Kutzneria chonburiensis: one gene and its partner. The protein of the gene in region 2 interacts with the protein of the main gene of each other region in a pairwise test. Links are inferred from orthologs where the notes say so. Each region holds a gene or a part of one and is shown on either strand. Other genes may lie near its edges. The genes, in order: M3Q35_RS37750 and M3Q35_RS43645.

What was found.
Region 1: the proteins of M3Q35_RS43645 (region 2) and M3Q35_RS37750 interact in binary tests that used the Bacillus subtilis proteins (3 or more experiments, as listed by UniProt). The link is inferred for Kutzneria chonburiensis from one-to-one orthologs.

Annotation. Positions count from the first base shown.
Region 1 is NZ_CP097263.1:8,101,852-8,107,364, forward strand. What follows is about bases 771-3,769. They hold M3Q35_RS37750 (ABC transporter permease), read right to left. Parts: upstream 2,860-3,769; coding sequence 1,681-2,859; downstream 771-1,680. Other genes in these bases: M3Q35_RS37745 (cryptochrome/photolyase family protein), read left to right, coding at 771-1,694; M3Q35_RS37755 (ABC transporter ATP-binding protein), read right to left, coding at 2,856-3,761; M3Q35_RS37760 (hypothetical protein), read right to left, coding at 3,754-3,769. Also shown: M3Q35_RS37740 (hypothetical protein), read right to left, coding at 1-326; more of M3Q35_RS37745, read left to right, coding at 378-770; more of M3Q35_RS37760, read right to left, coding at 3,770-4,272; M3Q35_RS37765 (helix-turn-helix transcriptional regulator), read right to left, coding at 4,269-4,538; M3Q35_RS37770 (glycerol-3-phosphate dehydrogenase/oxidase), read right to left, coding at 4,595-5,513.
Region 2 is NZ_CP097263.1:9,394,161-9,400,346, forward strand. What follows is about bases 839-4,510. They hold M3Q35_RS43645 (efflux RND transporter permease subunit), read right to left. Parts: upstream 4,174-4,510; coding sequence 1,039-4,173; downstream 839-1,038. Other genes in these bases: M3Q35_RS43640 (nuclear transport factor 2 family protein), read left to right, coding at 839-985; M3Q35_RS43650 (MarR family winged helix-turn-helix transcriptional regulator), read left to right, coding at 4,334-4,510. Outside these bases: M3Q35_RS43635 (GNAT family N-acetyltransferase), read right to left, coding at 1-486; more of M3Q35_RS43640, read left to right, coding at 617-838; more of M3Q35_RS43650, read left to right, coding at 4,511-4,783; M3Q35_RS43655 (hypothetical protein), read left to right, coding at 5,457-6,186. UniProt on the Bacillus subtilis protein: Required for self-resistance to surfactin, an antimicrobial lipopeptide surfactant produced by B.subtilis. Also required for swarming motility.

The DNA of each region.
Region 1 (5,513 bases), 1.3 Mb from region 2 along the record:
GCGAGGCCGAACAGGGTGAGCCAGAGCAGTCGGGCCCGGCTGATCAGCGACGGGCCGACGTGTCGGGCGGCGGACAGGCTGCACAGGACGGCCACCATGGCCTCGAGCACCGGTAGGAACGGGTCCAGCGCCACCGCCGGCCAGCGCACGGTCGGCACGTCGCCGATGTGGGTGAGGGCGGTGATGGCGGCGCCGGGATCGAGCAGGAACGTGCCGTCCGCGGTGATCGTCACCAGGTAGGCGAAGAAGGCGCTGACCACGCCGCCGAACAGGCCGAACAGCAGACCGGCGGTGGAGTGCGTGTACAGCGTGCGCCGGGTGCCCAATGACGCCTCCCGTTGTGCGGCCGGTTCGGGATCACCGTAGCGTCGGACGACATGACCCCGCCCGCGATCATGTGGTTCCGCCGCGACCTGCGCCTGTCGGACCATCCGGCGCTGCTCGCCGCGGCCGATGCCGGCGAGGTGCTGCCGCTGTTCGTGCTGGACGACCGGCTGCTGAAACCGGCGGGGGAGCCGCGCCGCCGTTTCCTATATGACTGCCTGCGGGCGTTGGACCACGACCTCGGCGGCCGCCTGCACATCGCCCACGGGGATCCCGTCGACATCGTGCCCAAGATCGCCGGCAAGATCGGCGCGGGCAGTGTGCACGTCTCCGCCGACACCGCGCCCTACGGCCGCGAGCGGGACGAGAGGGTGCAGAAGGCGTTGGGGGACATCGACTTCGTCCGCATCGGATCGCCGTACGCGGTGACGCCGGGTCGGGTGCGCAAGCAGGACGGCGAGCCCTACCGGGTGTTCACGCCGTTCCGCCGGGCCTGGCTCGACCACGGCTGGCGTAAGCCGGCGAAGTCCGGTGTGGACAGTGCGCGGTGGATCAGCTTGAAAGGCCTGAAGATCCCGGCCGCCAAGTCGGATTACCCGGCGGGGGAACAGGCCGCACTCGAGGTGTGGCAGGACTTCCGGGACGGACCGCTGGCCGACTACGACACCGGCCGCGACCGTCCGGACCGCGACGGCACCAGCCACCTGTCGGCCTACTTGCGTTGGGGCTGCGTGCATCCGCGCACGCTGTTGGCGGATCTCAAGCCCGGCAACGAAACCTTCCGGTCCGAGCTGGCCTGGCGGGAATTCTACGCGGACGTGCTGTGGCATCAGCCCAACACCGCCCGGGAGAACTACGACCGCAAGTTCGACAGGTTCAAGCACGACACGGGAAAGGCTGCGCAGCAACGGTTTCAGGCCTGGTGCGAGGGCAAGACGGGCTATCCGGTGGTGGACGCCGGCATGCGGCAGCTGCTGGCCGAGAACTGGATGCACAACCGGGTCCGCATGATCGTGGCCAGCTTCCTGGTCAAGGACCTGCACGTGCCGTGGTGGTGGGGCGCGCGGCACTTCATGCGGCACCTGATCGACGGCGACCTGGCCTCCAACCAGCACAACTGGCAGTGGGTGGCCGGCTGCGGCACCGACGCGGCCCCGTACTTCCGGATCTTCAACCCGATCACCCAGGGCGAGAAGTTCGACCCCAACGGCGACTACGTGCGCAAGTACGTGCCGGAACTCCGTGGCGTGCAAGGGAAAACCGTGCACAAGCTGGACAAGCTGCCCGAGGAGTACCCGGCGCCCGTGGTCGACCACGCCCACGAGCGCCAGGTGTCCCTCGACCGGTACGACGCGATCAGGACGACCTGAGCGCGTCCAACAGCTTGACCCGGCCGCCGGTCTGCAGCACGGCGTTGCGGTAGATCCGGCCGGCCAGCCAGGTGACCACCAGGATCGAGACGATCATCAGCGCCACCGCCAGCGCGACCTGCCACGGCGGCGCGACGCCGAGCGCGATCCGGGCCGGCATCAGCGTCGGGGCCCACAGCGGGATGAACGACAGCACGGTGCTGACCGTGTTGTTCGGGTTGGGCAGCAACAGGTTCAGGCCGACCACGAAGCCGACCGTCGGCAGCAGCGTCACCGGCGTGACCGCCGACTGGAGCTCCTCCTGCCGCGACACCAGCGAGCCGGCCGCGCCGAGCAGCGCGGCGTACAGGAAGAAGCCCAGCACGTACCAGCCCAACGCACCGAGCACGGTCGAGAACGCCACGGTCGGCACGTCGACCACGCCGCTGGTCCTGGCCAGCACCAGCCCGACCCCGGCGATGATCAGCACCTGGATCAGGCCGACCACACCGATGCCGAGCACCTTGCCGGCCAGCAGCTGCCACGGCCGGATGGTGGCCAGCAGGATTTCCACCACCCGGCTGGACTTCTCCTCGACCACGCCCTGCGCGACGGCGGTGCCGAAGGTGATGATGGAGATCACCAGCACCACGCCGGTGATCAGGGACAGCGCGATCCGCGGCCCCTGGTCGGGATCCGGCGGCTCCAGCTGGTCCAGCGTCACCTTGGCGTTCTGGTACGCGTTCAGGGCCGACGGCGGCAGCTGGGCCTGGGCCAGCACCCCTTGCAGGGCCTGGGCCCGCACCAGCTGCTCCAACGCGTTCTGCAACGCCGGGTCCACAGTGGACTTGAACACCGCCGTCGGCGCGCCGAGCGGGCCCTTCACCAACAGGTCCAGCTTGCCGTCGCGGACCTGCTGCACGCCGGCGGCCTCGTTGTCCACGGTGCTGATCTGCACCGTCTTGCCCAGGTGCTCGGCCGCGGCGGCCAGCGGCTGGGACATGGCGGTGGCCTGCCCGGTGAGCCCGATCTTGGCCGTGGCGCCCTTGCCGATCACCGTGAACAGCACGACGTACACCGCCATCACGGCCAGGATGGCCAAGGTGCCGATGACGAACGACTTGCTGCGCAGCCGGGTGGTGAACTCACGGCCCGCGACCAGGCCGATCACCCGCGAGGTGGTCACGATGCCCCCTGTTCGGTCACGACGTTGCGGAACAGCTCGGTCAGGCTCGGCCGCAGCCGGGTGAACTCCCGCACCGGCCCGGCTTTCAGCGCCGCGGCCAGCACCTCCTGGTCGTCACCGCCCTCGCCCAGTTCGACGGTGGTGCGGCCGCCGTCGGCGGCGACCACGCGCACCCCGGTCAGCCCGGCAGCCCAGTCGGTGTCGGCCCCGTCCACCACCAGCCGCACCGGCCCGCTCTCGCGCAGCTCGCTCACGCCGCCGGCGGCGACCATCTGTCCACTTCGGACAATTCCGACCCGGTCGCACAGCCGCTCGACCAGATCCAGCTGGTGGCTGGAGAACAGCACCGGCACTCCCCGGGCCGCCTGCTCCCGCAGCACCTCGCTCATCACGTCGACGGCCACCGGGTCCAATCCGGAGAACGGCTCGTCCAGCACCAGCACGGCCGGCTCGTGGACCAGCGCGGCGATCAGCTGCACCCGCTGCTGGTTGCCCAGGCTGAGCTTCTGCACCTCGTCGTCACGGCGGGCGCCGAGGCCCAGCCGGTCCAGCCAGCCGTCGGTGGCCCGGCGGGCATCGGCCGCGGACATGCCGTGCAGCTGGGCCAGATAGACGAGTTGCTCGCGCGCCTTCATCTTCGGGTACAGGCCGCGTTCCTCCGGCATGTACCCGATTCGCCTGCGGGTGGCCAGATCCACCGGCCGGCCGGACCAGCGGACCTCGCCCGCGTCGGCCGCCAGCACGCCGAGCGCGATGCGCATGGTGGTGGTCTTGCCGGCGCCGTTGCTGCCGACGAAGCCGAACAGCTCGCCGGCCCGGACGTCGAAGGTCATCTCGTGCAACGCGCGGACGGTCCCGTAGCGCTTGGAGATCCGGTCGATCTCCAGCACGCCCTCAGCCACGGCGGTCTCCTTCGGCGATCGGGTCGGGCTCGTCGTCCGGCAGCTGCCAGCCCAGCAACGCGGTCGGGGTGCTGCTGGCCAGCATCACCAGGCTCATCAGGACCACGAACGGCCCGTACGGCAGGTTCTTGAGCGGGGTCAGCGTGAGCACCGTGCCGGCGATCACCATGCCCCAGACGGCGACGAGGAACCCAACGTAGCCGCACCGGCCCCGTAGCGCGAGTTCGCGTTCGTCGAGAAGCCGCGCGCTGCGCTCGCCGATGTTGTTCGTGAGCGCCTTGTTCACCATTTGCAACACGGTTGTGATCGCGAACAGGCCCATCCAGATCGAGAAGGGCAGGGTCGGGGTGGCGGCGAAGGGGCTCAGGGCCAACAAGCCCACCGTGCACACCAGCCAGGCCGATACGGCCAATCGGCGGTGGCGGCGATCGCGCCAGCCGGGCAGCCAGGTCGAATACGCCCAGGCGCTGCGCTCCTGATACGCGTGATATCGGTCCTTGATCGTGTTCATCTCTCCCCCTTGCCGTACAGCTGCGCGGACAGCGGCTGGAACGGGGTGCGGCTGAACACCGCCTCCACCGGCAGCGAGAACACCTCGCAGATCCGGAAGGCCAGGTCGAGGCTGGGGTAGTGGTCGCCGCGCTCCAGCGCGCCGATGGTCTGCGGGTTCACCTCGACCAGCTCCGCCAGCTGGGCCCTGGTCAGCCCCCGTTCCGCGCGCAGCACCGGTAGCCGATTGTGGATCGGCAGCTCTTTACCGCGCCTTACTGGACTCACGGAACGAAGTGTTGCAAAAACCCAACAGTCCGTCAACGGGATCGGCGGGGGTTTGCTTACCTGAGTGGCTCAGTTGGCCCCGGATGCCAACTGAGCCAGTCAGGTAGCGCGGGGAGCAGGCGCTCGGCGGCGCGTGCGCGATCGACCGGCACCAGTCCGATTCGCGTGCGGCGGTCCAGCACGTCGTCGGCGTCGAGCGCGCCTTCGTGCTCGTAGGCCCACGCCACCTCGGCCTCGGTGATCTCGCCGAACACCGTCTCGGGTCGGTTCAGGGCCGCCACCAGCGGGGCCTCCGCGCCGTACTTGGCCACGAGCCGCGGCGGTGCGTCGACGGCGGATCCTGTCGCCCCGACGAGTGGGATTTCCTTGGTACGACAGGGAATTTTCATCAGGCCGGTGGCGTCAACGGCATCGGCGGCCATGCGTCGATAGGTGGTCAGCTTGCCGCCGACAACCGTGATCACGCCGTCCGGCGAGGTGAGTACGGCGTGTTTACGCGACAGGTCGGCGCTGCGCGAACCCTCCTGCTCGATCAACGGCCGCAGCCCGGCGTACGAGCCGATCACGTCGTCGGAAGTCAGGGGTCGTTGCAGCACCGAGGAAGCGACGTCCAGCAGAAAGTCCACATCGGACTGTGGGGCGGTCGGCACGTCCGGGATCGGGCCGTCGACCGGCTCGTCGGTGAGCCCGATGTACACCCGGCCGTCGGCCTGCGGCAGCACCAGCACGAACCGGTTGGTCTCGCCCGGGATGGGTACGGTCAGCGAGGTGGAGCCGATTCCCAGTGCGTCGGCGCGCAGTACGAGGTGCGAGCCTCGGGACGGCCGGAGCCGCACCGACGGCACGAGCTGCCCGGCCCACACGCCGGTCGCGTTGATCACCTTGCGCGCCTTGACGTCGAACTCGGTGCCGGTCAACTCATCCCGGACGCGCGCGCCGTCACCCGCCACCGTGGTGACGCGGGCCCGGGTGAGG
Region 2 (6,186 bases):
GTCCACCTCGCGAACCCGGCCGTCACTGATATCCACAGTGGACTGGAAATCGGCGCCGCGCGGCACGGCGAAGAAGGCGCGGTGGCCGGCGAGCCCGTAGCCGAAACGACCGTAGATGTCGCCCTCGGAGGCGTACAGCGCGGCGAACGCGTCACCGGTTCCGTGCTGGGAATGCAGCTGGGCCCGCATCACCGCGGCCATGGCGCCACGACGTCGGTGATCGGGCGCGACACCGACGCAGGAGATGGCGGCGACCGGCTGCGGGCCGGTGCCGGGCAACGTCATCTGTTTGGACAGCATCGTGCCGCCGCCGATGAGCTCGTCGCCGTCGAAGGCGCCGTGCGTGCGGTGCGGCTCCAGCAGGTCGATCTCGGCCGCGACGTGTTCCGGGAGCGGGTCCTCCAGGAAAGCGCGGAAGACCAGACCGATGAACGCCGGGATCTCCTCGGCGGTGAGGGTGCGGGTCACCAGCGGCGATGCGGACATAGCCGACTTGGTACGCCGGTTCGCCGCCCCGCGCGAGTCGTTTTTTCATGACGCCGGAGGTAATCGACCGGCCGACCATCCGCTGCCAGGCTTGAGGAACCGAAGCGGGACAAGGAAAGGAACGAGGACGATGACTGACGCGAACACCGTCGTGCGGCGCTACGTGGAGATCTGGAACCAGCCCGATGGTGCACTGCGCGCCAAGGCCGCCGCCGAGCTGCTGACCGAGGACTGCCGGTTCGTCGACCCGATCGCCGACGTGACCGGGCCGGACGGCTTCGCCGCCGTCATCGGCGGCGTGCACGAGCGGTTCCCGGGCCATCGCATCCGGCCGATCGGGGACGTGGACACCCACCACGACGTGCTGCGCTTCAGCTGGGAACTGGTGGCCGACGGCGGCGGCGACTCGGTGGTGATCGGCACCGACGTGCTGACGCTGACCGGCGACGGTCAGGTCGGCGCGGTCAACGGCTTCTTCGACAAGGTGCCGGCGGCATGAAAACGACTGTGGGCCACGGAAATCCCCGTGGCCCACAGTCCTGGTCGATGTGACTACTTCGCGTCGACCAGCTCCGGCTTCTCCACCTCGGCGGGCCGGCGGTGCTTGCCCTCACGGCGCTTGCGGAACCGCTCCTTGGTGTTCTCCACCATGGTGTAGAGCGTCGGCACCAGCAGCAGCGTGAGCAGCGTGGAGCTGACCAGACCGCCGATCACGACCACCGCCAGCGGACGCGAGATGAACGCGCCGCTCTGCGTCAGGCCCAGCGCCATCGGCAGCAGGGCGAAGATCGTCGCGGCCGCGGTCATCAGGATCGGCCGCAGCCGTCGGCGACCGCCCTCCACGACCGCGTCGGCGATGCTCATGCCGTCCTCGCGGTACTTGTTGATCAGGTCCATCAACACGATCGCGTTCGTCACCACGATGCCGACCAGCATCAGCACGCCGATCAGCGAGGGAAGGCCGAGCGGGATGCCGCTGATCAGCAGTGCCGCGATGGCGCCCGTGGCCGCGAACGGGATCGAGACCAGCAGCACCAGCGGCTGCATCAGGCTGCGGAACACCGCCACCATGATCAGGAACACCAGGGCAACGGCGACCGCGAGGGCGATGCCGAGGTTGCCGAACGCGTCACTCTGCTGCTGGGAGACGCCGCCGACGCTGTAGGTGGCGCCGGCCGGCAGCTTGGTGTCCTTCAACTTCTGCGTCAGCTGGACGCTGATCGCGCCCGTGTTGGCCGAGTCGGCCGTGCCGCTGACGGTCGCGCTGCGCGAACCGTTGATGCGCTTGATCTGCGTCGGGCCGTTGGTCTGCTGGACCGTGGCCACCGAGTCGAGCCGGACCACGCCGGCCAGGCCGGGCAGCGGCAGTGCCTTGAGCGCGTCCAGGTCGGCCGGCGCGTTTCCGGTGCGCAGCACCACGTTCTCCGAGGTGCCGTTCAGCGACAGCTGACCGATCTGGCTGCCGGCCAGCTGGGCCTGCACCGCCTGGCCGATCGTCGAGTCGCTCAGGCCCTGCCGGGCCGCGAGCTGGCGGTCGACCGAGACCTGCACCTCCGGCGCGCTGTTGACCAGGTCGCTCGTCACGTCGGTGACGCCCGAGATGCCGGACATGGTCTTCTGCACGGCGTCCGAGGCGGTGCGCAGCACGTTCTCGTCCGTCGCGTTCACCACGACCTGCAGCCCGCTGCCGTTGAAGCCGCCGCCGCCCTGGGCGCCGACCGTGATCTTGCCGGCGTCCGGCAGCGCGTCGAGCTTGTCCCGCAACGAGTTCTGCACCGTGGTGAGATCGGCGCCGTCCTTGATGGTGATGGCGTAGCTGGCCTTGGACGTGCCGCTGTTGCCGCCGAAGCCGAGGAAGCCGCCGCCCGCGCCCACCGTGACCTGGTAGGTGTTGATGCCGTCGACGCCCTGGATGGCCGTCTCGACCCGCTTGGCCGCCGCGTCCGTGGTGGCCAGGCTGCTGCCGACCGGCAGCGTCTGCGAGACGTTGATGGTGTTCTCGCCCGAGCCGTCCAGGAAGTTGGTCTTCAGGCCGGCGCCCATCGCCAGCGTGCCGAACAGCACCAGGATCGCGATCACCACGGTCGTCCAGCGGCGACGGGTGGCGAACCGGATGACCGGCACGTAGATCCGCTGGAGCGGGCTGCGCAGCTCCTTGCGGTTGGCCTCCTCCGGGTCGGTGCCTTCCTTGGCCGGCTTGAGGAACCAGTACGCGAGCACCGGCACGATGGTCAGCGCGACCAGCAGCGACGCCAGCAGCGCCACCGTCACCGTCAGGCCGAACGGCGCGAACAGCTCGCCGACCAGGCCGCCGACCACGGCGATCGGCGCGAACACGGCGACCGTGGTCAGCGTCGACGCGGTGACCGCGCCCGCGACCTCACGGGTGCCGTCCAGCACCGCGCGCTTCTTGTCCTCGCCGTAGCTGAGATGGCGCTTGATGTTCTCCAGCACCACGATCGAGTCGTCGACGACCCGGCCGATGGCGATGGTCAGACCGCCGAGGGTGAGCAGGTTCAGCGAGGTCTTGGTGGTCCACAGCACGATCAGCGCGATGACCACCGACAGCGGGATGGACACCGCCGTGACCAGCGTGGACCGCACCGACAGCAGGAAGATCAGGATGACCAGCACGGCGAAGGCCAGGCCCAGCAGGCCTTCCTCGGTCAGGCCCTCGACGGCCTGGTTGACCGCAGGCGCCTGGTCCTGGATCACGGTCAGCTTGGCGTTGTTGCCGAGGTCGGTCTCCAGCTGCGAGATCTTGTCCCGTACCTGCTGGGAGATGTCGACGGCGTTGCCGTCGGGGGTCTTGGTGACCGAGACGCCCAGGCTTTCCTTGCCGTTGGTGCGGGTGATCGAGGTCGCCGTGGCCAGGCCCTCGGTCACCTGGGCGACGTCACCCAGCTTGACCGGCTGCGGCGCGGGGCGACCCGGCGTTGGCGGTGCCGTCGGCGTCAGGTAGAGGTTGCGCACGTCGTCCACAGAGGACAGTCGCTGTCCGATCTGGACGGTCAGCGTCTGACTGCCCTGGCTCAGCGTGCCGGCCGGCGTCGGCGTTCCGTTGGCCCGCAAGGCAGTGGTGATCGCGGTGGAGCTCAAACCGGCCGCCGCCAGCTTGGCGTTGTCCAGGTTGATCGTGACGACCTTGTCCCGCGCGCCGGTCACGTTGGCGTCCCGGACGCCCGTGATGCCCTGTAGCTCCGGCAGCACCGTGCTGGTCAGCTTGGCGGCGAGCTGCTGCTGGTCGGCGTCGGAGGAGGCGGCCAGCACGATCACCGGCAGATCGTCGGTGTTGCCGACGATCACGTTCGGCTTGACGTTGGTCGGCAGCTGCGCGGCGATCTGGTTGACCGCCTGCGACATCTTGTTGACCGCGTTGTCCAGGTTCGTGCCGAAGTCGAACTGGACGGTGACCGAGGACGAGCCCTGGCTGGAGGTCGAGGTCAGCTGGGTCTGGCCGGGGACGCTGCGCAGCGCGTCCTCGATCGGCTTGGTGACCTGGTCCTGCACGATCTCCGGCGATGCGCCCGGGTACTGGGAGACCACGACCGCGGCCGGGAAGGCCAGCGAGGGCAGCAGCTGTCTTTGCAGCGACGGGATCGCCCACGCGCCGAAGCCCAGGGCGATGAGCGCCACCAGGGCCACCAGGCCGCGGTTGGCGAGGCTGAGTCTGGTCAGGAAGGTCATGGCAGCTCTCTGCGGAATTGGTTAGCCTTGTCCTAATATTTGGCCCAAGGCTAACAGTGCGATCGGCCCGGTCGCTGAGCTTTCTCTCAGGTTCGAGGGGATGGCTGGAATTGCTCCGGGCCGTCACAACGGCGTGACGAAGGGTGATCGGTAACCGTCCATGGAGGACAAAGAGCAGCTCATCGCCAGCATCGCCGCGACGCAGCGGTCGCTGGGCCGCGTCTTCGGCGCGGCGCGGGCCAACCCGCTGATGTCGCTCAACCTGACCATGCGGCAGCTCAAGGTGCTGCTCACGCTGGCCCGACGCGGTCCGCTGGCCGGGCACGCGCTCACCGCCGAGATGGGCGTGAGCTTGGCCACCGTCACCGGCATCGTCGACCGGCTCGCCGCGCAGGGTCTGGTCTCCCGCCGTGAGGACCCCACCGACCGTCGGGTGCGCCTGCTCGAGCTGACCGCCGAGGGTCGCAAGCTCGTCGGCAGTGTCATGGACGCCGGCAATGCCCAGTACCGCCGGCTGCTCTCCCGCCTGGAGGTCGAGGAGCTCCGCCTGCTCGACGGCCTCATCCGCCGCATGGCCGAGATCGCCGCCGAGGAGTTCCCGGAGGCGTGATCCGGCACTGCCGATGCTGATGAGTGGTGTTCACATCAGCGGGGGACTTCGTGCGGTCCGGAGAAGTTTTGCATTCCGGAGCAGTTTTGCGGCGCGGAGGAGTGTGTCAACGCGGAGGAGTTGGTGCGGACTGGAGGAGTTTCGCGGTCCGGACGAGGTTGGCGGTCTGGAGGAGTTTCGCAGTCTGGACGAGCCCGCTCGAGTTGAGGAGTTCGTGCGATCTGGAGAAGTCTTGCGGGCCGGACGAGTGTGCCAACGCGGAGGAGTTCGTGCGGACTGGAGAAGTCTTGCAGTCCGGATGAGTTCGCCAGAGTCGAGGAACGCGTGCGTTCTGGAGGAGTTTTGCAGGCTGGACCAGTTCGTCAGAGCTGAGGACTTCGTCGGCCTGGGCCAGTTCGGCGGCGGACGTGTGAACTGCTCGACTTTGGCAAAGTGGTTGTGAACTGAGTTCACAGGCATCTTGCTGCGGCTGGTCGAGCGCGGGCGGCCGTTCGGATCTGACACGGCTGTCATCACTGGTCTGTCCGAGTGGAAGCGACCGTCCCTCAGGCAACGGGATGTGGTTGAGCGTGTACGAACCGTCGTGATGCCCGTTCGCGGGCGTCGACCCGTGTCCATGGCGACGGAGGGGAAACCTATGCGGCATACGGACGGTGGTCGTCGATCTCCCTGGTTGCGCAGAACACCGGCGGTGCTGGGTGTCGCGGCGGTGGTGGTGACTGGTCTGGCCCCGGCGGCGGGGGCGGAGACGGTCACGACCGCGGACACCATCCACACGGTGACGCTGGTGACGGGCGACCGAGTGGTGGTGCAGGACGTCGGCGGTCGGCAGACGGCGACGGTGGTGCCGAGGCCGGGGTCGAGCGGCGACTTCGTGAACCAGCGCATCGACGGCGACCTCTACGTCATGCCGGCGACGGCGCTGCCGTATCTGGGCAGTTCGCTGGACCGGTCGCTGTTCGACGTGTCGGCGCTGATCCGGGACGGCATCACGGACCAGGTGCCGGTGCAGGTCACGGCCAACGCGGCAACGGCCAACGTCCCTGGAGTGCAGGACGGGAAGGTGACGGCGGAGTCCGGCGCGGCGTTCGGGGCGGCGCTGGCGGCGCAGGCCGGACGTGACGCCAAGAACCACTTCGCCGACCGGGGACCGCTGTTCGGCACGGTCAGCCAGGTGCGGTTGGCCGCGCCGGGGGCACCGCAGCAGGTGCACCCGAACTTCCCGATGCACACGGTTCGAATCCTGACCATGAACGGCGCGAACACGCCGGTGGACGCGGCGCTTGGCGTCATCAATACGAACGATGGTCGCAATTTCAACGCCTTCCCGTACAGCACGGCGGGCGAGGCGAGGGTGAGCGTGCCGGCGGGTGACTACGGCATGGTGGCGTGGTTCCCGACGT